3 regions of the Umezawaea sp. genome follow, and region 2 is predicted to be linked to each of the others. Evidence: riboswitches for the same ligand, from Rfam matches in the RefSeq annotation. Region 2 holds a riboswitch; each other region holds the start of a gene.
What was found. Region 2 has a riboswitch for cobalamin ahead of AC156L_RS25255 (CbtB domain-containing protein). Riboswitches for the same ligand answer to the same signal wherever they lie in the genome.
Positions count from the first base shown of each region.

Region 1: another riboswitch for cobalamin. It lies ahead of AC156L_RS07275 (ribonucleoside-diphosphate reductase subunit alpha); the one in region 2 lies ahead of AC156L_RS25255 (CbtB domain-containing protein).
Region 3: another riboswitch for cobalamin. It lies ahead of AC156L_RS01740 (putative cobaltochelatase); the one in region 2 lies ahead of AC156L_RS25255 (CbtB domain-containing protein).

Region 1 covers NZ_DBNGPQ010000041.1:108,030-115,660, forward strand. Annotated here, with positions in the region: gene AC156L_RS07270 (ribonucleotide-diphosphate reductase subunit beta) at 1-154, opposite strand, end outside; gene AC156L_RS07275 (ribonucleoside-diphosphate reductase subunit alpha) at 151-2,967, opposite strand; cobalamin riboswitch at 3,208-3,421, opposite strand; gene AC156L_RS07280 (hypothetical protein) at 3,544-3,690, shown strand; gene AC156L_RS07285 (DUF998 domain-containing protein) at 3,752-4,486, shown strand; gene AC156L_RS07290 (hypothetical protein) at 4,435-4,842, shown strand; gene AC156L_RS07295 (DUF4230 domain-containing protein) at 4,896-5,543, shown strand; gene AC156L_RS07300 (condensation domain-containing protein) at 5,598-5,975, shown strand; gene AC156L_RS07305 (cellulase family glycosylhydrolase) at 6,101-7,561, shown strand.
Region 2 covers NZ_DBNGPQ010000109.1:79,361-86,991, forward strand. Annotated here, with positions in the region: gene AC156L_RS25240 (GlxA family transcriptional regulator) at 1-840, shown strand, start outside; gene AC156L_RS25245 (alpha/beta hydrolase) at 842-1,603, shown strand; gene AC156L_RS25250 ((2Fe-2S)-binding protein) at 1,657-2,325, shown strand; cobalamin riboswitch at 2,412-2,586, shown strand; gene AC156L_RS25255 (CbtB domain-containing protein) at 2,620-2,805, shown strand; gene AC156L_RS25260 (CbtA family protein) at 2,817-3,572, shown strand; gene AC156L_RS25265 (HAD family hydrolase) at 3,627-4,289, opposite strand; gene metH (methionine synthase) at 4,282-7,631, opposite strand, start outside.
Region 3 covers NZ_DBNGPQ010000011.1:2,280-9,910, forward strand. Annotated here, with positions in the region: gene AC156L_RS01715 (GNAT family N-acetyltransferase) at 1-312, shown strand, start outside; gene AC156L_RS01720 (8-amino-7-oxononanoate synthase) at 266-1,444, opposite strand; gene AC156L_RS01725 (cytochrome P450) at 1,481-2,665, shown strand; gene AC156L_RS01730 (quinone oxidoreductase family protein) at 2,662-3,627, opposite strand; gene AC156L_RS01735 (TetR/AcrR family transcriptional regulator) at 3,722-4,306, shown strand; cobalamin riboswitch at 4,265-4,405, shown strand; gene AC156L_RS01740 (putative cobaltochelatase) at 4,445-6,418, shown strand; gene cobO (cob(I)yrinic acid a,c-diamide adenosyltransferase) at 6,428-7,042, shown strand; gene AC156L_RS01750 (cobyrinic acid a,c-diamide synthase CobB) at 7,036-7,631, shown strand, end outside.

The DNA.
Region 1 (7,631 bases), on a different contig from region 2:
ACCCGGCCAGGTACTTCTCCCAGGCCCAGTGGTACTTCAACGGCAGCAGCTGGTTCACGTCCGCCCGACAGTTGATCATCGCCTTGTCGTCGACGCTGACGCGGGCGGCGCCCACCTCGATGGGACCGGCGCTGGCGAACACGTCCGAACTCACTGGCAGGCCTCGCAATCGGGATCGATGATGGAGCAGACGGCCGCACCCGCGTCGGCGACGATCGCCGGTGCGGTGGCCACGGGCACGCCGGCGGGGGAGACGGCGTTGAGCTTCCCGTCCGTGCCCCGCAGCGTCGACTTCTCCACGTGGGTCGCGCTCTGCGAGCGCAGGTAGTAGGTGGTCTTCAACCCGCGCAGCCACGCGAGCTGGTACAGCTCGTCGAGCTTCCGCCCGCTGGGCCGGTCGATGTAGAGGTTCAGCGACTGGGCCTGGTCGATCCACTTCTGCCGCCGGGCCCCAGCCTCGACCAGCCACTTCGAGTCCAGCTCGAACGCCGTGGCGTACAGCGCCTTCAGCTCGTCCGGGATCCGCTCGATCGGGGACAGGCTGCCGTCGTAGTACTTGAGGTCGCTCACCATCACCTCGTCCCACAGGCCGCGCGCCTTCAGGTCGCGGATCAGGTCCGGGTTCACGACGGTGAAGTCGCCCGACATGTTCGACTTCACGTACAGGTTGCGGTAGAGCGGCTCGATCGACTGGTTCACGCCGCAGATGTTCGCGATCGTCGCCGTGGGCGCGATGGCCATCACGTTCGAGTTCCGCATCCCCACCGCGAGCACCCGCTCCCGCACCGGCGCCCAGTCCAGGGCGGACGACCGGTCCAGCTCCAGGTCGGCGCCGCGGGTGGCGGCCAGCAGCGAGATCGAGTCGAACGGCAGGATCCCCCGCGACCACAGCGAACCCTCGTAGGACTCGTACGCCCCGCGCTCGGCCGCCAGGTCCGCCGACGCCGAGATCGCGTAGTAGCTGATCTCCTCCGTGCTCCGGTCCGCGAACTCCACGGCCGCGTCCGACCCCATCGCGATCCGCAGCGCGAACAGCGCGTCCTGGAACCCCATGAGCCCCAGCCCGACCGGCCGGTGCCGCATGTTCGCCCGCCGGGCCTCGGGGATCGTGTAGTGGTTCACGTCGATCACGTTGTCGAGCATCCGCACGGCGGTCCGCACGGTCTTCTCCAGCCGCGCGCTGTCGATCCCGTCGGGGCCGGTGTGCCGGGCCAGGTTCACCGACCCGAGGTTGCAGACCGCGACCTCGTCGAGGTCGGTGTTCAGCGTGATCTCGGTGCACAGGTTGGACGAGTGCACGACACCGGAGTGCTGCTGCGGCGACCGCAGGTTGCACGGGTCCTTGAACGTGATCCACGGGTGCCCGGTCTCGAACAGCATGGTCAGCATCCGCCGCCACAGGTCGGCGGCCCTGAGCCGCCGGAACACCTTCACCTCGCCGCGGTCCGCCGCGGCCTCGTACTCCCGGTACCGCGCGGCGAACGCGTCGCCGAACAGGTCGTGCAGGTCCGGGACCTCGTCGGGGGAGAACAGGGTCCAGTCGCCACCGGACCGGACGCGGCGCACGAACTCGTCCGGCACCCAGTTCGCGGTGTTCATGTCGTGCGTGCGGCGGCGCTCGTCACCGGTGTTCTTGCGCAGGTCGAGGAACTCCTCGACGTCGATGTGCCACGTCTCCAGGTACGCGCACACCGCGCCCTTGCGCTTGCCGCCCTGGTTCACCGCGACGGCGGTGTCGTTAACGATCTTCAGGAACGGCACCACGCCCTGCGACTTGCCGTTCGTGCCCTTGATGTGGGCGCCGATCCCGCGGACCGGGGTCCAGTCGTTGCCCAGCCCGCCGGCGAACTTCGACAGCAGCGCGTTGTTGCTGATCCCGTGGAAGATGCCCTGGAGGTCGTCGTCCACCGTCGTCAGGAAGCACGACGACAGCTGGGGCCGGGTGGTGCCCGCGTTGAACAGCGTGGGCGTGGAGCACATGAAGTCGAACGACGACAGCAGTTCGTAGAACTCGACCGCCCGCGCCTCGCGGTCGTCCTCGCGCAGCGCGAGACCCATCGCCACGCGCATGAAGAACGCCTGCGGCAGCTCGTAGCGGTTCTCGTCGCTGTGCAGGAAGTACCGGTCGTAGAGCACCTGCAACCCGAGGAACTGGAACGCCAGGTCGCGGTCGGGCAGCAGGGCCGCGCCGAGCCGGGCCAGGTCGAACTCCTCCAGCAGCGGGTCGAGCTGCCCCAGTTCGACCCCGCGCCGCACGAAGGCGGCGAAGTAGTCCGGGTAGCGCACCGACATCTCGGCGTGGTTGGCCTCGTCGTCCTCGCCCGCGAGGAACGTCAGGGCCTCCCCGCGCAGCCCGTCCAGCAGCAGCCGGGCGCTGACCAGCGAGTAGTCCGGATCGATCTCGACCATCGTGCGCGCGGACAGGACGGGCGCGACGGCCAGCTCGGCGCGGGTGATGCCGTCGTAGAGGTTGCGGCGGGTCTCCGCCAGCACGGCTTCGGCCGACGTCGCGGGCAGTCCGGCGCACGCCTCGGAGACGACCAGCTCGAGCCGGTCGTCGTCCAGCGGCTCGACCCGGCCGTCCGGGTGCCGCACGGTCAGCGACGGCCGCACGGGGGTGGTGGCGGGCTGGGCCGAGCGGGCCTTCGCGCACTCCTCGCGGTACAGCACGTAGGCGCGGGCGACCCCGTGGTGCCCGTCGCGCATGAGCACGAGTTCGACCTGGTCCTGGATCTGCTCGACGTGCACGCCGCGGTCCGGTCCGGCCTGCCCGAGGAGCTTCTCCCCGACCTGGCGGGTGATCTCGGCGACCAGTTCGCGCACCCGCTGCGAACCGGCCTTCTCCGCTCCTTCGACGGCGTGGAAGGCCTTCGCCACGGCCGTGGCGATCTTCGTCGGGTCGAACTGCGACACCGTTCCGTCGCGGCCGATCACCGGGACTTGAACGGGTGAACCTGTCAGGGGCATGACTCTCCACGGGGGTCGAGGGCGTGCGGGAGCGCCCGGCGAGCGGTGCTCGACGGTCGGGGACGAGGGTGCGCGGAGGGTCAGCCGTCGGGGCTGGGGTGCGACTTCACGGCTCTCTCCTCGCGAGCTCGGTGGACACCCGGCGACCGGGGGTGGGAGCGGCGCGAGGCAGCGCGGCACCGGGGTGCCGACAGCCGTCCGCGCGCGCCCTCCCTCGGGGCACCGGGGTGGTGCGCGCAGGCCGCGCGCACGCTGGTGGCAGGTCTTCGGACTCGCGGGCACTCCGGCTCTCGCCGGCGGACCTACTGGCCGTCGCTTCCCGGACTCGCGTCCAGTGCTTCATGACGGCGGTCGTTCCCGCTCACCGCTGCGGGGCAGCTCCGGATTCGCACCGGATTCCCTCTTGCCTCACCCGCGGTCGGACCGCGGGTGAACCATCAGCGCGTTGGATACTACATGTGGGGGTAGGGCTCGTCGCACGGCCCAACATGGTCTTTGTTGCACATGTCATGCGATACGGTGACGAGGCAGGGTGATCAGCAAGCGGGGGCGTGGCGGATGGGTGACGGTGATCGGGTGGGACCGCGGGTCGCCGTCGCGGCCGGGGTCGCGGGCGCGCTCGCCGCGGGGTCGCTGGTCGTCGGCGCGTCCCTGCCGTGGCTGACGGGAGGGCTCGCGGTGGCGGCCGTCGTGGCGCTGAGGCTGGCCAGGTCGCGCGGCTAGGGGATCCTGATGGTTTGCTGAAGCGCGGAACCCCGTGTCCGGTCCGGGCGTTCTGCCGGTCGTGACGACCGCAGAGCTGACGAGAACGAGCGCCCTCTCCCGTGTGGTCGCCGTGGGCGGGCTGGCCGCCGTCCTGACCACCATCGCCATGATCGGCTCGCTGGACGTGCGCAACGCGCTCCAGCGGCCCGGCGAACTGCGCCGCACCATCAGCCAGTACGGGCTCGGCGCCAACGCGTGGATCTTCGAGGTCGCCGTGTCGCTGCTGGCGGCCGGGTCCCTGGTCATCGTGGCGGTGCTGGTGCACCGCGGCATCACCCGCTGGTGCTCCACCGGCGCCGTCGCGCTGTCCCTGTGGTCGCTGGGACTCGCGCTCGTCGTGGCGTTCCCCAAGCAGGACTGGTCGCTGCCGACGACGTCCTCCAGCGGCAGCATCCACCGCGCCGCCAGCCTCCTGGCGTTCGTCAGCCTGCCGATCGCCGCCATCGCGCTGGCCCGGCCGTGGGTGCGGGATTCGACCTGGGGCGGCCACGCCCGGTGGACGCTGGGCCTCGGGGTCCTGTCGGTGGCGGCGTTCTCACCGCTGCTGTACGCCGTGCTGGTGCACGCTTCCGGTGGCGCGGCGTGGTGGCGGGTGTTCCCGATCGGGTACGTCGAACGGCTCCTGGTGTTCACGGAGGTGATCGCCGTCGTGACGGCCGGATTGTGGGCCCTGGCCGCGGCGAACCGCCCTAAACTGGCGGCATGGCAACGTGGGGAGACCTCGCGGCGTACGTCCGCGACCAGTACGACGTGATCTCCGAGGAGACCGACGAGATCCGCATCCTGTTCGACTTCCAGCACCTGGACGAGGAGGACGAGCGGACGCAGGTCGTCATCCTGGTGCGCGAGGTGCTGGACGAGAAGCACGAGTGGGTGCAGATCGCCTCCCCCGTCGGCCTGGCCGCGCGGTGCGACCTCCGCGGGTTCCTGGAGGAGGTCGGCAAGTCCTCCATCGCCTCCGGCGCGGCGATCATGGGGGACCACGTGGTGCTGCGCCACTCGCTGCCGCTGGAGACGTTGGACATCCACGAGTTCGTCGACCCGCTGTCGCTGCTGGCGGGTACCGCCGACCGGCTCGAAGAGGTCTTCTTCGGCGGCGACAACTACTGATACCCCCGTTCGGCCCCGCCTAACCCCGGTTCGGGAGGGGTACCCCCGCTGGCATGAAGCTTCCTTGGCGGTCCGGGTCGCGGTGGGCGTTCCGCGGTGTCGTGGCGGTGTGCCTGGTGGTGGTGGCCGCCGCGGCGCTCCAGCTCGTCGGCGTGCTGCCCAAGCTCAACCCCTTCGGCACCGACACGGTCGACCGCAGCCAGCCCGCGCTGCTGCGGTCGATCAAGGACCTGAGCCAGTACCACGCCGCCTCGGGCGACTACCAGGTCGTGATCGACATCGAGAAGGACGTGCGGTTCGTGCCGGACGTGCTGGCGGGGCAGCGGACCCTGTTCGTCTCCGCGGGCACGGTCAACGCCTACGTCGACTTCGGCGGTCTCGCGGAGGACTCGATGACGGTGTCGCAGGAGAAGAAGACGGTGGACATCGCGCTGCCGAAGCCCCAGCTCGACAAGCCGAACATCAACCACGAGCGCAGCTACGTGTTCGCCCAGGAGCGGGGGCTGCTCGACCGGCTGACCAGCGTCGTGCAGGCGGCGGACCAGCAGCCGTTCTACGTGGCCGCGGAGCAGAAGATCTCCGACGCCGCCAAGGAGTCCGGCTTGCAGGCCAAGGCGGACGAGAACACCAGGAAGATGCTCGACGGCATGTTCCGCGCCCTCGGCTACGAGGTCCACTTCGTGGACGCCCCGCAGCCGTGAGTTAGGCTGTCCTAACCTAACTCTTCGTCCAAGGGTGCCCCGGTGTTCGAGTCCATGACAGTGCAGGTCCGCGCGGGACTGGGCGAACGACGGCTGACGGCCGCCGTCCGCGACGTGTTCGACCGCCACGACGAACTCCGCGAGCGCGGTGCGACGTGCGAGGTGCGGCGGATCCCCGCCCCGGAGCTGACGGGCGGGGCTCTCGTCCGCCGCGCGGAGGCGGAGGTCGCCGCGGTCTCCCGCGAGCCGGGTTCCGCGCTGTTCCGGGTGCTGTGGTTCGACGCGGGCCCGGACCGGTCCGGGAAGCTCGTGCTCCTCGTGCACCGCCGCGTGATGGCCGCGGTGCCGTGGCCCGTCCTGCTGTCCGAGCTGGTCTCGGCGTGGAACAGGGGAGCCGTCGACGCGGATCTGGCCTGCGCGCTCGACCGCTAAGTCCGAATTGGGCGTTGACGGGAGCCCACGGGTGATGGTGAGATGCTGAACACACTGATAGGAAAGTTTCTTAACCAATCAGGCTGCCGCCACCTGATCACCCGTTCCCGAGTGGGAGGCTCCCTGTGGCTATCCGTCCCCGTTGGCTCGGCGCCGCGGTCATCACCGCGTCGCTGGTGATACCGGCCGCGCCGACACTTGCGGCACCCGCCGCCCCCGCCGTGGCGAGCGGCGTCGGCGCTCTCGCGGTCACCGAGTACCAGGCGGAAAGCGCGACCGTCACGTTGGGGCTCGTCGAGTCCAACCACGCCGGGTTCACCGGCAGCGGCTTCGTCAACGTCGACAACGCCGTCGGCAGCGCCGTGGAGTTCACCGTCAACGCCCCCACCGCGGGCGCCGCGACGCTGAGCTTCCGGTACGCCAACGGCACCGCGACCGGCAGGCCCGTCGACGTCACCGTCAACGGCTCCCTCGCCGTGGACGAACTCGCCTTCGGCGGCACCGGCGCGTGGACCACGTGGTCCACGAAGACCGCCTCGGTGCGGCTGGCCGCGGGCGTCAACAAGATCAAGGCCGTGTCCACCACCGCCGCGGGCGGGCCGAACCTCGACCGGCTGGACGTGGATTCCGGTGCCGTCGCGCCCTCCGGCAGGCCCGCCGACGTCAACGGCCAGCTCAAGGTGTGCGGCGTGAAGCTGTGCAACCAGTACGGCAAGCCGATCCAGTTGCGCGGCATGAGCACGCACGGCATCCAGTGGTACGCGAGCTGCGTCAAGCCAGCGTCGCTGGACGCGTTGGCCACCGACTGGGGCGCCGACATCCTGCGGATCGCGATGTACGTGCAGGAGGGCGGCTACGAGTCGGACCCGCGCAAGTACACGGACCTCGTGCACGGGTACATCGAGGAGGCCACCAAGCGCGGGATGTACGCGCTGGTGGACTGGCACCAGCTGACCCCCGGTGACCCGAACGCCAACACGGCGCTCGCGCGGACGTTCTTCACGGAGATCGCCTCGCGGCACAAGGACAAGACGAACATCATCTACGACATCGCGAACGAGCCGAACGGGGTTTCGTGGGCGCGGATCAAGTCGTACGCGGAGACGATGATCCCGGTGATCCGGGCTCAGGATCCCGATGGCGTGGTGTTCGTGGGGACGCACGGGTGGGGGTCGTTCGGCATCTCCGACGGGCGCACCGAGGCCGACATCATCAACAACCCGATCAACGCCACGAACTTCATGTACACGTTCCACTTCTACGCCGCGTCTCACGGGGACGAGTACTTCAACGCGCTGTCCCGTGCGGCGGACCGGATCCCGATCTTCATCACGGAGTTCGGGACGCAGACCGCGTCCGGTGACGGGACGAACAACTTCACGCAGTCGCAGAAGTACCTGGACTTCCTGGCGTCCAAGAAGATCGGGTGGACCAACTGGAACTTCTCGGACGACTTCAGGTCCGGGGCGGTGTTCAAGACCGGTACCTGTGCTGGGAACTCGTTCACGGGGACCGGGCCGCTGAAGCCCGCCGGTGTGTGGGTCCGGGATCGGATGCGCACCGCTGACGACTTTCCGACCGCTTAGGTAGAGGGGTTGGGGGCCCGCCAGGGGTGACCCTGGCGGGCCTTCGGCTCGTGGTGGGGCCGGGTCCGCT
Region 2 (7,631 bases):
TGCGGCGAGGAGCCGGGCGCGCCGCTGGGCACGAAGGTCGGCGTCACCATCACCCCCTCGCTGGGCCTGGACGCGCTCGTCGGCGCCGACCTGGTCGCCGTCCCCGCGTTCACCATCCGCGACGAGTACCCGCCCGCCGTCCTGCGGGCGCTCCGCGACGCCGCCGACGCGGGCGCGACCCTCCTCTCGGTGTGCAGCGGCGGATTCCTGCTCGGCGCGGCGGGACTGCTCGACGGACGGCGCTGCACCGCCCACTGGCGCGAGAAGGAGAACTTCGCCGAGCGGTTCCCGCTCGCCAGGCTCGACCCCGACGTGCTGTTCGTCGACGACGGCAACATCATCACCAGCGCGGGCACCGCGTCCGGCATCGACGCCTGCCTGCACCTCGTGCGCCGCGAACACGGCTCGGCCGTCGCCACCGCCATCGCCCGCCGCATGGTCGTCGCCCCGCAGCGCGACGGCGGCCAGCGCCAGTACGTCGAACTCCCGGTGCCGGACTGCACGGCCGACAGCCTCTCCCCGCTGCTCACCTGGATGCTCAAGCACCTCGACACCGAGCACGCGGTGGCGGACCTGGCGCGGCGCGCCACGCTGTCCGAGCGCACGTTCGCCCGCCGCTTCGTCGCGGAGACGGGCACGACCCCGCACCGCTGGCTCACCGCCCAGCGCGTGCTGCGCGCCCGGCAACTGCTGGAGGACACCGACTTCGGCATCGACGACGTCGCCAGGCACAGCGGGTTCGGCACGGCCGCGCTGCTGCGCCACCACTTCAACCGCGCGGTCGGCGTGACGCCGAACGACTACCGCCGCACGTTCGCCCACCGCCCCGCGGAGGCCTGACGTGTGGCGCCTCGCGGTGGCCGCACTGGTGCCCGTGGTCCTCGTCGGCGCGCTCTGGGTGTTCCAGCGCCACCTGGTCTACTTCCCGGACGACACCGCCCCGGCGCTCGCGCCCGGTGCTCGGCCGGTCGTGCTGCGCACGTCCGACGGCCTGGACCTCGGCGCGTGGCACTTCCCCGGCCCCGGTCGCACGGTCCTCGTGGCGCAGGGCAACGCGGGCGACCGGGGGGACCGCGTCCCGCTGGCGGCGGCGCTGGTGGACGCGGGGTTCGCGGTCCTGCTGTTCGACTACCGAGGCTACGGCGGCAACCCCGGCAGCCCCACCGAGGAGGGCTTGGCGCTGGACGTGCGCGCGGCCCACCGGTACCTGCTGGACTCCGGCGTCACCCCCGACCGGATGCTGTACTTCGGCGAGAGCCTGGGCGCCGCGGTCGTCGCCGAGCTGGCCGTGGAACACCCGCCCGCGGGCCTGCTCCTGCGCTCACCGTTCGTCGACCTCGCCTCGGCCGGACGCGTGCACCACCCGTACCTGCCGGTCGGCCTGCTGCTGCGCGACCGCTTCCCGGTGGCCGAGCACGTCGCCAGGGCGGGGGTGCCGACGACGGTCGTGTACGGCACCGCCGACACCGTGGTGCCGCCTCCGTTGAGCCTGGTCGTCGCGCGGGCGGCGCGCGCCTCGGTGGTCGCGGTCGACGCCGACCACAACGACCGCGTGCTGCTCGACGGCACGGCACTGGTCGACGCGGTGGTCGCGCTGGGGTAGCCCCCGCCGACGGGCGGCTGAAGGCGCGGGTGGTGGCCGGGTAGCTTCGGGGCGTGTCGGAATTCGCCAGGGTGCTGGCCACACTGCGGCAGGCGCGTGGCATCAGTCCGTTCTTCGTGCTCGACGTCGGCAGGCCCGACTCGACCTGGGCCTCCGGTGAGGCGCTGCTCGACGGCGGGCCGGCTCTGGGGGACGCGCTCGACGCCATCGGCGTGCGGTACCGGACGGCGGAGCGGAGGGTGGCCGCGTCCCTGTTCTTCCTGAGCTACACGGCTCGGCTGCTGTGCCCGGTGGTGGCCGCGCACGTGCTCGGCGGTGCGGTGCCGGACGTCCGGCCCGCGAACGTGTGGTGGCGGTACTCCCCCGAAAGCGGTGTGCAGGTGCGGTTGGCCGACCCGGTCACCCGGCCGGGGGTGGTCGAGGCGATGGCGCCCGTGGTCGACGCGATCCGCCGGGAGAGCGGGGTGGCGGCCGGGCTGCTGTGGGGGAACGCGGTGTCGTCCGCGGCGGGTGGGCTGCGGACGTTGGCCCGGTCCGGGACGGCGAGCGCCGAGGAGTGCCTCGCGGTGGGGGCCGCGCTGTTCGCGGAGCCGCCGCTGCGGGGAGCGGGCGAGTTCGTGCCGTTCCCCGGCGAGGTGGTGTTCCGGCGGCGCAGCTGCTGCCTCTACTACCGGTTGGACGGTGGCGGGACGTGCGGGGACTGCCCGCTGCCCGCGAGGTAGCGCCCGTCGCGGTGGTGACTGTCCGTTCGCCGAGGTGGCGCACACGACAACTCGTCTGGTCGGTTGTGCCGGAGCACGTGGGACCTTTACGGTTCCACCGCCGCAGTGGACGGGAAGCCGGTGTGAATCCGGCGCGGTCCTCGCCACTGTGACCGGGTAGCGACCCCGCCGGGAACGTCACTGGCAGAAGAGTTCTGCTGGGAAGACGCGGGCTAGCGGTGACCTGGGAGTCAGGAGACCGGCTGCGGCGCCGAGTACACCGTTGACCTTCCACGAGGTATGGAGGAGCCCGTCATGACGAGCCCCGCACTGACACCGTCCACCACCGTGCCCAAATGGGCGTTCGCCGTCGCACTCGTGGCCCTGATCGTCGCCTGGGTCGTCCTCCAGGAGAACGGTGTCGCGCTGGGCGCTACCGCCGAGACGGTCCACGAGTTCTTCCACGACGGACGCCACGCCCTCGGCGTCCCGTGCCACTAGGCGGCGCCCGCATGGCAACCACCTACACCGGACTGCTGACCCGCGGTGTGGCCGCGGGCGGCATCGCCGGGCTCGCGGCGGGACTCGTGGGCCTGTTCGTCGTCGAGGTGCCGATCCGCGCCGCGCTGGCGGTCGAGGAGGCCCGCGCGGCGGCCGAGCACGTCGAGGGTGACGCGCACGAGCACGGCGAGCTGTTCAGCCGGGGCACCCAGGTCTTCGGCGGCGTGCTGGCCGCGGTCGTCGTCGGTCTCGCGGTCGGCGCGCTGTTCGCGACGGTCTTCGCCTGCACGCGGCGCTGGTTCACCGACGGGCAGCCGTTCTTCCGCAGCGCGACGCTGGGGTTGGCGGCGTTCGGGGTCGCGGCGCTGCTGCCCGCGGTCAAGTACCCGGCGAACCCGCCCGCCGTCGGCGACCCGTCGACGGTCGACTACCGGACGGGCCTGTACCTCGGGCTCATCGTCGCGGGCATCGCGGTCGCGTACGGGGCGAGCTTCCTCGCCTCGCGGCTCGGCCACCTGGCCGCGCCGGTGCGCGCCACGGCGGTGCTGCTCGCGACGGTCGCCGCGGTGACGGTCCTGCTGCTGGTGTTCCCGCCGCCGCCGGACGCCGTGCCCGCCGACATGCCGTCGAGCGTCCTCTGGGACTTCCGCCTCGCCTCGCTGGCCGAGACGGCGACCCTGTGGATCGGGCTCGGCGTGGCGTTCGGACTGCTGATCGACCCGGCGGTCCGCCGCACCACGAAGATCAGGTCGGTCACGGCCGTCTGAGCACGGGGTGGGAGGGGAGCCCCACGAGGAAGGGCTCCCCTCCCACCACCGGCGTCACAGCGCGGACAGCACGTCCAGGTCCACACCCACGAGCGACTCGCGGAACACCCGCCGCTCCCCCGGCTCGACCTCCACGTCGCACGGCACGACGAGCACCGTGCAGCCCGCGGCGACGGCGGAGGCCACACCGGTCGGCGAGTCCTCGATCGCGACGCACGCGGTCGGCTCGACGCCGAGCAGCCGGGCGGCCTTCAGGTAGGGCTCGGGCAGCGGCTTGTTGAGGCCGTCGACCTCGTCCCCGCACACCGTCACGTCGAACAGCTCGCGGCCGATCGTGTCGAGCGCGACCTCGGTCAGCGCCCGCTCGGTCGACGTCACCAGCGCCATCGGCACGCCCGAGTCCCGCACGGCGCGCAGCGCGTCCACCGCGCCCGGCCGCCACGGCAGGCCCGCGCGGAACACCTCCTCGGTGCGGCGGGCGATCCACGCGGCGGCGTCGGTCAGGTCCTCCCGCGTCGGCTCGACACCGACGTCGCCGTAGAGCAGCGCCAGCGTGGTGGGGACGTTCGAGCCCACCATCGCCTGCCGCGTCGCGAGCGACAGCGTGCCTCCCAGCTTCTCCGCGTACTCGTAGAGCGGGATGTCCCACAGCTTCTCGGAGTCGAGCAGGGTGCCGTCCATGTCCCAGAGGACACCGGCGGGTCGACCATCAGACATTGAAGTACTTCGCTTCCGGGTGGTGCGCGACGAACGCGTCGGTGGACTGCTCGGGGTGCAGCTGGAGTTCCTCGGACAGCACGACGCCGATCCGGTCGGGTTCCAGGAGTTCGACGACCTTCGCGCGGTCCTCCATCTCCGGGCAGGCGCCGTAGCCGAACGAGTAGCGGGCGCCGCGGTAGCCGAGCTTGAAGAACTGCTCGACGTCGGCGGGGTCCTCGGCGGAGACCGGGCCGCCGTCGGGCCAGCGCAGCTCCTCGCGGACGCGCCGGTGCCAGTGCTCGGCGAGCGCCTCGGTGAGCTGCACGCCGAGGCCGTGCACCTCCAGGTACTCGCGGTAGGCGTCCTTGCCGAACAGCTCGTTGGCGTAGTCGGCGATCGGCTGCCCCATGGTGACGAGGTGGAACGCGACCACGTCGACCACGCCCTCCCGGACGGCCGCGTCGCGCTGCCGCCAGAAGTCGGCCAGGCACAGCCGCCGGTCGCGGCGCTGGCGCGGGAAGGTGAAGCGGAGCCGTTCGGCGGCGTCGGGCCGCGGCTCCCGCAGCACCACCAGGTCGTCGCCCTCGGCGACGCACGGGAAGTAGCCGTAGACCACGGCGGCGTGCGCGAGCACGCCCTCGGTGGTCAACCGGTCCATCCAGTACCGCAGCCGCGGCCTGCCCTCGGTCTCCACCAGCTCCTCGTAGGTCGGGCCGCCGCCGCGGGCGCCCCTGAGACCCCACTGGCCCATGAACGTGGCCCGCTCGTCGAGCAGCGCGGCGTAGTCGGCGACCGGGATGCCCTTCACGACCCGGCTGCCCCAGAACGGCGGGGTCGGGATCGGCACGTCCACCGCGACGGACGAGCGCGCGGGGACGGGCGCGGTCTCCTGCGCCTCGGCCTTCGCCCTGCGCTCGGCCGCGATCCGCAGCGACCGCTCGCGCCGCGCCCTGCGCTCGGCGGCCTTCGCCCCGGCCTCCGGGTCGACGGCCGCGGGCTCGCCGCGCTTGGCCGCCATGATCGCGTCCATGAGCCGCAGGCCCTCGAAGGCGTCGCGGGCGTACCGGACGTCCCCGAGGTACATCTCGGTGAGGTCGTTCTCGACGTACGCCCTGGTCAGCGCGGCACCGCCGAGCAGGACGGGCCACCGGGCCGCGACCCCGCGCGAGTTCATCTCGGCGAGGTTCTCCTTCATGACCACGGTGGACTTCACCAGCAGACCGGACATGCCGATGGCGTCCGCGCGGTGCTCGGCGGCGGCGTCCAGGATGGTGGTGATCGGCTGCTTGATCCCGAGGTTCACGACCTCGTAGCCGTTGTTGGTCAGGATGATGTCGACCAGGTTCTTGCCGATGTCGTGGACGTCGCCCTTGACGGTGGCGAGCACGATCCGGCCCTTGCCGCCGTCGTCGGCGCGCTCCATGTGCGGTTCCAGGTGCGCCACGGCGGTCTTCATCACCTCGGCGGACTGGAGCACGAACGGCAGCTGCATCTGGCCGGAGCCGAACAGCTCGCCGACGGTCTTCATGCCGGACAGCAGCGTGTCGTTGATGATCTGCAACGCGGGCCGCTGCTCCAGCGCGCCGTCCAGGTCGTCCTCCAGGCCGACCCGCTCGCCGTCCACGATCCGGCGCTCCAGCCGCTCGAACAGCGGCAGCGCGGCCAGCTCCTCCGCGCGCGACGCCCTGTCCGACGACGTGGTCACGCCCTCGAACAGCTCCATCAGCCGCTGCAACGGGTCGTAGCCCTCGCGGCGGCGGTCGTGCACCAGGTCCAGGGCGACCGCGCGCTGCTCGTCGGGGATCCGCGCCATCGGGATGATCTTCGAGGCGTGCACGATCGCCGAGTCCAGACCGGCCTGCGCGCACTCGTGCAGGAACACGGAGTTCAGCACCTGCCGCGCGGCCGGGTTCAGTCCGAACGAGACGTTCGACAGGCCCAGCGTCGTCTGCACGTCCGGGTGGCGCCGCTTCAGCTCGCGGATGGCCTCGATGGTCTCGATCCCGTCCCGGCGCACCTCCTCCTGCCCGGTGGAGATCGGGAACGTGAGGCAGTCGACGATGATGTCCTCGGCCCGCACCCCCCAGTTCCCGGTCAGGTCGGCGATGATCCGCTCGGCCACCCGCACCTTCCACTCGGCGGTGCGCGCCTGGCCCTCCTCGTCGATGCACAGCGCCACGACCGCCGAGCCGTGCTCGGCGACCAGCTCCATGATCCGGTGGAACCGGGACCCAGGGCCGTCGCCGTCCTCGTAGTTGACCGAGTTGACCGCGCAGCGGCCTCCCAGGCACTCCAGCCCGGCCCGCAGCACCTCGGGCTCGGTCGAGTCCAGCATGATCGGCAGCGTCGACGCGGTGGCCAGCCTCGACGCCAGCGCCGTCATGTCCGCCGCGCCGTCCCGGCCGACGTAGTCGACGTTCAGGTCGAGCAGGTGCGCGCCGTCGCGGGTCTGGTCGCGGGCGATCTCGACGCAGTCGTCGAAGCGGTCCTCCAGCATCGCCGTCCGGAACGCCTTGGACCCGTTCGCGTTGGTCCGCTCGCCGATCATCAGCACGGACGCGTCCTGCCGGAACGGCACGGCCTGGTAGAGCGACGACACGCCCGGCTCCGGCCTCGGCCTGCGCGGGGTGGGGCCGAGGTCGCGCACGGCGGCCACGACCTGCCGGATGTGCTCGCCGGTCGTGCCGCAGCAGCCGCCGACCAGCCGCGTCCCGAAGTCCCGCACGAACCCGGCCAGCGCCTCGGCCAGCTCCTCCGGTGACAGGGGGTACACGGCGCCGTTCGGCCCGAGCCGGGGCAGGCCCGCGTTCGGCATCACCGACAGCGGGACGCGCGCGTGCTTGGCGAGCTGCCGCAGGTGTTCGCTCATCTCGGCGGGACCGGTCGCGCAGTTCAGCCCGATCAGGTCGATCCCGAGCGGTTCCAGCGCCGTGAGCGCCGCCCCGATCTCCGACCCGAGCAGCATCGTCCCGGTCGTCTCCACGGTCACCTGGGCGATGATCGGCACGGCCCGCCCGTCGGCCGCCATCGCCCGCTTGGCGCCGACGATCGCCGCCTTCGTCTGGAGCAGGTCCTGCGAGGTCTCGACGACCACCGCGTCCACACCGCCCGCGAGCAGGCCCTTCACCTGCTCCAGGTAGGCGTCGCGCAGCCGCGCGTACGGGGCGTGCCCCAGCGTCGGCAGCTTCGTGCCCGGCCCGACCGACCCGAGCACGAACCTCGGCCGCCCCGGCTCGGCGAACTCGTCGGCCACCTCGCGGGCCAGCGCACCGCCCACTCTGGACAGTTCGAAGATCCGGTCGGCGATCCCGTAGTCGGCGAGGTTGGGCAGGTTGGCCCCGAAGGTGTTGGTCTCGACGG
Region 3 (7,631 bases), on a different contig from region 2:
CTCGAACCGGGAGCCCGGCACTTCTGGCTGGAGGTCGACGGCACGTCCGAGCCGGTGGCCTACCTCCGGCTGCTGGAGGAGCCGGACGGCACGTTCCGGATCGGCCGGGTCGTGACCGGGCGGGTCGCCCGAGGCCGCGGCTACAGCCGCAGGCTGGTGGAGGCCGCGCTCAGCGAGGTCGGCACGGTCGACTGCGTGCTGGACGCGCAGACCTACATCGTCGACTTCTACGGTTCGTTCGGCTTCGTGCCCGAGGGCGAGGAGTTCATCGAGGACGGGATACCGCACCTGCGGATGCGCCGGTCTCGCTGATCACCCGCACCGCGCGGTCGATGTCGGCGTCCGACAGGTCCGCGCGGGCGGTCAGCCGGAGCCGGGACACGCCGTCCGGGACCGACGGCGGCCGGAAGCAGCCGACGACGACGCCGCTGGTGCGGCACGCCTCGGCCCAGCCGAACGCCGCCTCGGCGGACGGCGCCTGCACGGACACGACCGCCGCTGAGGGCGAACTGGCGCGCAGGCCCGCGGCGCGCAGCCGTTCGGCCAGCTCCTGGGCCACGGCCACCACGCGCGCGGGCCGGTCGGGCTCTTCCCGCAGCACCTTCAGCGCGGTCAGCGCCGCCGCCGCGCTGCCGGGGGCGAGACCGGTGTCGAAGATGAAGCTGCGGGCGGTCTCGACCAGGTGCCGGATGACCCGGCTCGGCCCGAGGACCGCCCCGCCCTGCGCGCCGAGCGACTTGGACAGGGTGACCGTGGTGATGACGTCGGGCGACTTCGCGAGGCCCGCCGCGTGCACCGCGCCCCGCCCGCCGTCACCGAGCACGCCGAGGCCGTGGGCGTCGTCCACGACCAGCGCCGAGTCGTGCTCGCGGCACGCGGCGGCCAGCTCGCCCAGCGGCGCGAGGTCGCCGTCGACCGAGAACACCGAGTCCGTCACGACGAGCGCGCGGCGCTTGCCCCTGGTCGCGAGCGCGTGCGCGACCTGGGGGACGTCGCAGTGGCCCGCGACGACCACGTCGGCCTTGGACAGCTTGCAGCCGTCGATCAGCGACGCGTGGATGTACTGGTCGGCCACGATCGCGGTGCCCGGACCGGACAGCGCCGTGAGCGCGCCGAGGTTCGCCGCGTAGCCGGACGAGAACACCAGCGCTGCCTGCGCGCCGCAGAAGTTCGCCAGCTCGTACTCCAGCTCCATGTGCAGCTCGGTGCTGCCCGTGACCAGCCGCGACCCGGTCGAACCCGCTCCCCAGCGCATCGACGCGGCGGCCGAGGCGCCGGTCACGCGCTTGTCCCGCGCCAGCCCGAGGTAGTCGTTCCCGGCGAGGTCGAGGTCCGTCGAGGTCGCCGGTCGAGGCCGCAGCCTGCGGGTCAGTCCGGCCTTCGCGCGGGCCTCCGCGCGGGTGTCGATCCAGTCGAACACCGAGTCACCTGTGCTCACGCTCACGGCGGCAGTCTCCCACCGGCCCGATACGGTCCTGGCGTGCGGACCACCCAGATCGACCTCTTCGGGGCCGACTTCACCGCCGATCCGCACCCCGACCTGCGGCGCCTGCGGTCCGAGAGCCCCGTGCACCACGATCCGGCGACCGGGTTGTGGCTGGTCAGCCGGTACGCGGACGTGCGGGCCGTGCTCGCCGACGCCCAGGCGTTCCACCCGGACAACGCGCTGACCGCCGTGACGCCGATCCCGCGCCCGGTGCTGCGGGTGCTGGCGCGGGCCGGGTTCTCCCTGCCGCCGACGCTCGCCAACAACGGCACCGACACCCACGCGGACCTGCGCCGACTGGTCGCCGGGTTCCTCACGCCCGCGCGGGTGGCGGCGTTCGAGGACCGGATCGCCGAGCTGTGCGAGGAGCGCCTGGCCTCGCCCGTCGACCTGCACGCGGACCTGGCCCGCGACCTGCCGTGCGTGGTGCTGATGGAGGTCCTCGGCATCGCGGACGTCGACGTGCCCGCGCTCAAGGCGTGGAGCACGGCGTCGCTGGAGCTGTTCTGGGGCAACCCGTCGCTGGAGCGGCAGCACGAGCTGGCCGGTCGCGCGGGCGCGTTCCACCGCTGGCTGACCGCGCGCGTCCGAGCCGCGTCGCCCGACGGCGACGACCTGTTCGGCGCGCTGGTCGCGGCGGGCACGCCGGTCCGCGAGGCCGCGGGGCTCTGCTACTTCCTGCTGATCGCGGGCCAGGAGACGACGACGCAGCTGCTCAGCACGCTGTTCGACCGCGTGCTCCGCCACCCCGACGTGTGGCGGAGGCTGGCCGACGGCGAGCCCGGCCTGGCCGCCGCGTGCGTCGAGGAGGTGCTGCGCCGCGAACCGCCCGTCACGACGTGGCGGCGGGTGACCAGCCGTCCGGTCACGCTGTCCGGCGTCGACCTGCCCGCGGGCGCGCCGCTGCTGCTGATGCTCGCGGGCACCGGCTCGGACCCCGTCGTGTTCGCCGAGCCGGAGTCGTTCTGCCCCGGCCGGTCCGGTGCCCGCGGGCACCTCGCGTTCGGCTTCGGCAGGCACTACTGCCTGGGCGCGGGCCTGGCGCGGCTGGAGGGCGAGGTCGTGCTGCGCACGGTCGCCCGCCGCTTCCCCACCCTCCGGCTCACGTCGGTCGCCCCGCCGCCGATGCTCGGGCTGCTGTCGTTCCGCGCCCCGGTGAGCGTGCCGGTGACCGGCTAGGGGATCAGGAACGTCTTGCCCGTCGTCCTGCGCTCCTCCAGGGCGCGGTGGGCAGCCGCCGCCTCGGCCAGCGGCCACGACTCGCCGAGCACGGGCCGGAGTTCGTCGGCCGCGCCCAGCGCGAACACCTCGGCCAGCAGCCCGGCGGCGTACGCGGGGTCGCCCGCCAGGTTGCGCAGGCCGATCAGCCCGACGCCCTTGCGCACCACGTCCTTCACGGTGATGTCGGCGAACGAGCCCGACGCGGTGCCGTAGAGGACCATCCGGCCGACGCCGTCGCGCAGGAGGCCGAACGCGGACCGGGTGACGTCGCCGCCGACCGAGGACAGCGCCACGTCGACCGGTTCCAGCCGCGAAACCCAGTCGGGGCTCGTGTAGTCGGCGGTCTCGTCGGCGCCGAGCTCCTTGGCGGCGGCCAGTTTCGCGTCCCCCCGCGCGAGGGCCACGGCGACGGCGCCCGCGCGGGTGACCAGCTGCACCAGGAGGCTGCCGACACCGCCCGCGGCGGCCTCGATCAGCACGCGCTCACCGGGCTGGATCCGGGCGACGTCCACGAGACCCGCGGCGGTGACGCCCTGGAGGAACAGCGCGAGGGCCTGGCGGGCGTCGAGGCCCGCGGGCACGGGGACGGCGCCCGCGGCGGGCAGCACGGCGAGTTCCGCGTACGCGCCGCGGAGGGCGAAGCCGACCACCTCCGTGCCGACCAGGTCGGTGGACACGTCCCCGCCGACCGCGCGGACCACGCCCGTCACCTCCAGGCCGGGGACCACCGGCAGCGCGGGCTCCGGGTACCAGTCGTACAGCTCGTTCGACGCCCCCGACCGCTGGAGCGCCTCCCCGTAGTTCAGGCCGATCGCGGTCACCTCGACCAGCACCTCGCCCGGCCCGGCGACCGGGTCGGGAACCTCGTCCACCCGGAGCACCTCCGGGCCGCCGAACTCGTGGATGCGCACCGCACGCATGGAAGCCTCCCGCTGTAGCGGACCGTCGGTCCGTTTCTCTCTGGGCTACGATACGGACCAGTAGTCCGGTTCTGTCAAGTCGAGGAGGGCGGGGATGGTCGAACGGGCGGACGCGGCTCGCAACCGGGAGGCGATCCTGGCCGCGGCGATGCGGTTGATCCGGGAGCAGGGGATCGACGCGGTCTGCATGGACGACGTCGCCGCGGCGGCCGGTGTCGGCAAGGGCACGGTGTTCCGGCGGTTCGGCGACCGCGAGGGCCTGGTCGAGGCGCTCGCGCTCCAGGCTGGGGAGGGGTGGCGGGACTTCGCGACCGGGGTGCTGGCCGACGGGTCGACGAGTGCCGCCGAACGGGTGGTCTTGCTGGCGAGCAGCCTGTTCGAGCACGTCGTGGAGACGTTGCCGCTGGTGCGGGCGTTCGAGCGGGTCACGAGCAAGCGCGGTTGCGACAGCGGGTTCGAGCCCATCCGGGACGGGCTGGTCGAGCTGATGGCTCAGGTCGACCCCGGCTGCGACGCGGAGTTCCGCGCCGAGGCGCTGCTGGCGAACCTGCGCGCCGAGCACGTCCACCACCTGGTCGAGCGGTGCGGGATGCCGGTGGAGCGGGTGCGCGCGGGTGTGATCAGACTCGCCGAGGGGTTGGTCGCTGCTCCGTGGGATGCGACGATGCCAAAGCTGTAGGGGTGTGCGAGGAAGCCGGTGCGAATCCGGCGCGGTCCCGCCACTGTGACCGGGCAGGAGATCCGGGAGTCAGGAACTCGACCCCCGAGTCACCACCACCGGACACGGGCGTGGACACCCGAGGAAGGACCTCCCCGCATGACCTCGCGCTACCCCTTTTCCGCTGTCGTCGGACACGACGACCTGCGACTGGCCCTGCTGCTGAACGCCGTGCACCCCGGTATCGGCGGTGTTCTGGTCAGGGGGGAGAAGGGCACCGCGAAGTCGACGGTCGTGCGCGCGCTCGCCGCCCTGCTGCCGGAGCTGGCCGTCGTGCCGGGCTGCCGGTTCGGCTGCGACCCGCTGGTCGACACGGCCTGCCCCGACGGCCCGCACCCCGGCGACGCCGCCGAGCGCCGTCCCGCCAAGCTCGTCGAACTGCCCGTCGGCGCCACCGAGGACCGCCTGGTCGGCTCGCTGGACCTGGAGCGCGCCCTGACCGAGGGCGTCCGCGCCTACCAGCCGGGCCTGCTGGCCGCCGCGCACCGCGGCGTGCTCTACGTCGACGAGGTCAACCTCCTGCACGACCACCTCGTCGACCTGCTGCTGGACGCCGCCGCGATGGGCCGCGCGCACGTGGAGCGCGAGGGCGTCTCGATCTCGCACGCGGCGTCGTTCCTGCTGGTCGGGACGATGAACCCGGAGGAGGGTGAACTCCGGCCGCAGCTGCTCGACCGCTTCGGGCTCACGGTGGCCGTGCGGGCGTCGCGCGAGGTGGCGACGCGCGCCGAGGTCATCCGCCGCAGGCTCGCCTACGAGGCCGACCCCGAGGGCTTCGCCGCCCGCTGGGAGGCCGCGGACGCCGAGCTGGCCGAACGGATCGTGACCGCCCGCGCGGCGCTGCCGACCGTGGAACTGCCGGACTCCGAGCTGCGCCGGATCGCGGGCGTGTGCGCGGCGTTCGAGGTCGACGGGATGCGCGCCGACCTGGTCGTGGCCCGCACCGCCGCCGCGCACGCCGCGTGGCGGGGGTCCGAGGTCGTGGAGGAGTCCGACGTCGAGGCCGCCGTGCGGCTCGCGCTGCCGCACCGCAAGCGCCGCGACCCGTTCGACGAGCCGGGGCTGGAGGAGGAGCAGCTCGCCGACGCCATGCGGCAGGCGGCCGAGCACGCCGACGACGAGCCCGAGCCGGACGGTCCTCCGGAGCCCGACGGACCGGACGGCGGCGGTCAGCCCACCCCCGAGAACTCCGAGGCTCCCGAGAGCCCGGACCAGCGGCCGAACCAGGGCGGGTCCGGTGCGACGGACCGGGCCCCGGCCACCCCCGCGCCCGCGTTCCGCGCCCGGCTCCTCCAGGTGCCCGGCGTCGGCGAGGGCGCTCCCGGCAGGCGGTCGCGCGCCCGTGCCCGCACCGGCCAGGTCGTCCGCTCGTCCACCGCGGACGGGGCGGGGCTGCACGTGGTCGGCACGCTCGCCGCCGCCGCTCCGCACCAGAACTCCCGAGGCCGCAGCGGCCCCGGCCTGCTGCTGCGCGCCGGTGACGTGCGCCTGTCCGTGCGGGAGGGCAAGGAGGGCAACCTCGTCCTCTTCGTCGTGGACGCCTCCGGCTCGATGGCCGCCCGGCAGCGCATGTCCGCCGTCAGCGGCGCGGTGATCTCCCTGCTCCGCGACGCCTACCAGCGGCGGGACAAGGTCGGCGTGGTCACGTTCCGCGGCGCGGCGGCCGAGGTCGCCCTGCCCCCGACGACGTCCGTCGACGCGGCGGCGGCCAGGCTGCGCCGGATGCGCACCGGCGGCCGGACCCCGCTGGCCGACGGCCTGCTCAAGGCCCGCAGGCTGCTGGAGGTCGAACGGCTGCGCGACCCGCGGCGGCGTCCGCTGCTGGTGCTGCTCACCGACGGCCGCGCCACGTCCACCGGCGCGGGCGGCGACCCGATGCGTGACGCCCTGCGCGCGGCGGGCCTGCTGTCCGCCGACGGCACCGCGTCCGTCGTCGTCGACTGCGAGCACGGCCCGATCCGGCTCGGCCTGGCCGCGAAGGTCGCCGTCGCGCTCGACGGCGCCTGCCTGCGCCTGGAAGAACTGTCCGCCGACCAGGTCGCGGGCGTCGTCCGCGCGGCCCGCGCCGCCTAGGAGGTCACGGTGCCCCAAGGACAGCCCACCACGGTCCCGAAGGACGGCCTGACCACCCGGCAGCGGCGCAACCGGCCACTGCTGATGGTCCACACCGGCGAGATGAAGGGGAAGTCGACCGCGGCGTTCGGCCTCGCCCTGCGCGGCTGGAACCAGGGCTGGTCGATCGGCGTCTTCCAGTTCGTGAAGTCGGCGAAGTGGAAGGTCGGCGAGGAGGAGGCGTTCAAGGCGCTCGGCCGCGTGCACGAGGAGACCGGCGCGGGCGGGCCGGTCGAGTGGCACAAGATGGGCGAGGGCTGGTCCTGGACCCGCAAGCAGGGCACGGACCAGGACCACGCCACGGCCGCCCTGGAGGGCTGGCGCGAGATCTCCCGGCGGATCGCCGAGGGGGTGCACGGCCTGTACGTTCTTGATGAGTTCACCTATCCGATGCACTGGGGGTGGGTGGACGTCGACGAGGTGGTGGCCGTGCTGAGGGACAGGCCCGGTCACCAGCACGTCGTGATCACCGGCAGGTACGCCCCACCCGCCCTGCTGGACGCCGCCGACCTGGTGGTGGAGATGTCCAAGGTCAAGCACCCGATGGACGCCGGGCAGAAGGGCCAGAAGGGGATCGAGTGGTGAATCGGCTGGTGGTCGCCGCCCCCGCGTCGGGCAGCGGCAAGACCACCGTGGCGACCGGGTTGATGGCCGCCCTGCGCCGCTCCGGCAGCAGGGTCGCGCCGTTCAAGGTCGGCCCCGACTACATCGACGCCGGCTACCACGGCATCGCGACCGGCCTGCCCGGCCGCAACCTCGACACCGTGATGGTGGGCGAGCAGAAGGTCGCGAGCCTGTTCGTCCACGGGTCGCGCGGCACGGACATCGCCGTCGTCGAGGGCGTGATGGGCCTGTTCGACGGGCGGGTCGACACCGAGGGCGTCGGGTCGACCGCGCACGTCGCGAAGCTGCTGGCCGCGCCCGTGCTGTTCGTGGTCGACGCGCGCGGCCAGTCCCGCAGCCTCGCCGCGCTGCTGCACGGGTTCCGCGGCTACGACCCGACCGTGCGGATCGGCGGCGTCATCCTCAACCAGGTCGGCTCCGAGCGGCACGAGCAGGTGCTGCGCAGCGCGTGCGCCGAGGTCGGCCTGGAGGTCATGGGGGTGCTGCCGCGCGACCCGGCGTTCTCGCTGCCGTCGCGGCACCTCGGGCTGATCACGGCCGCCGAGCACGG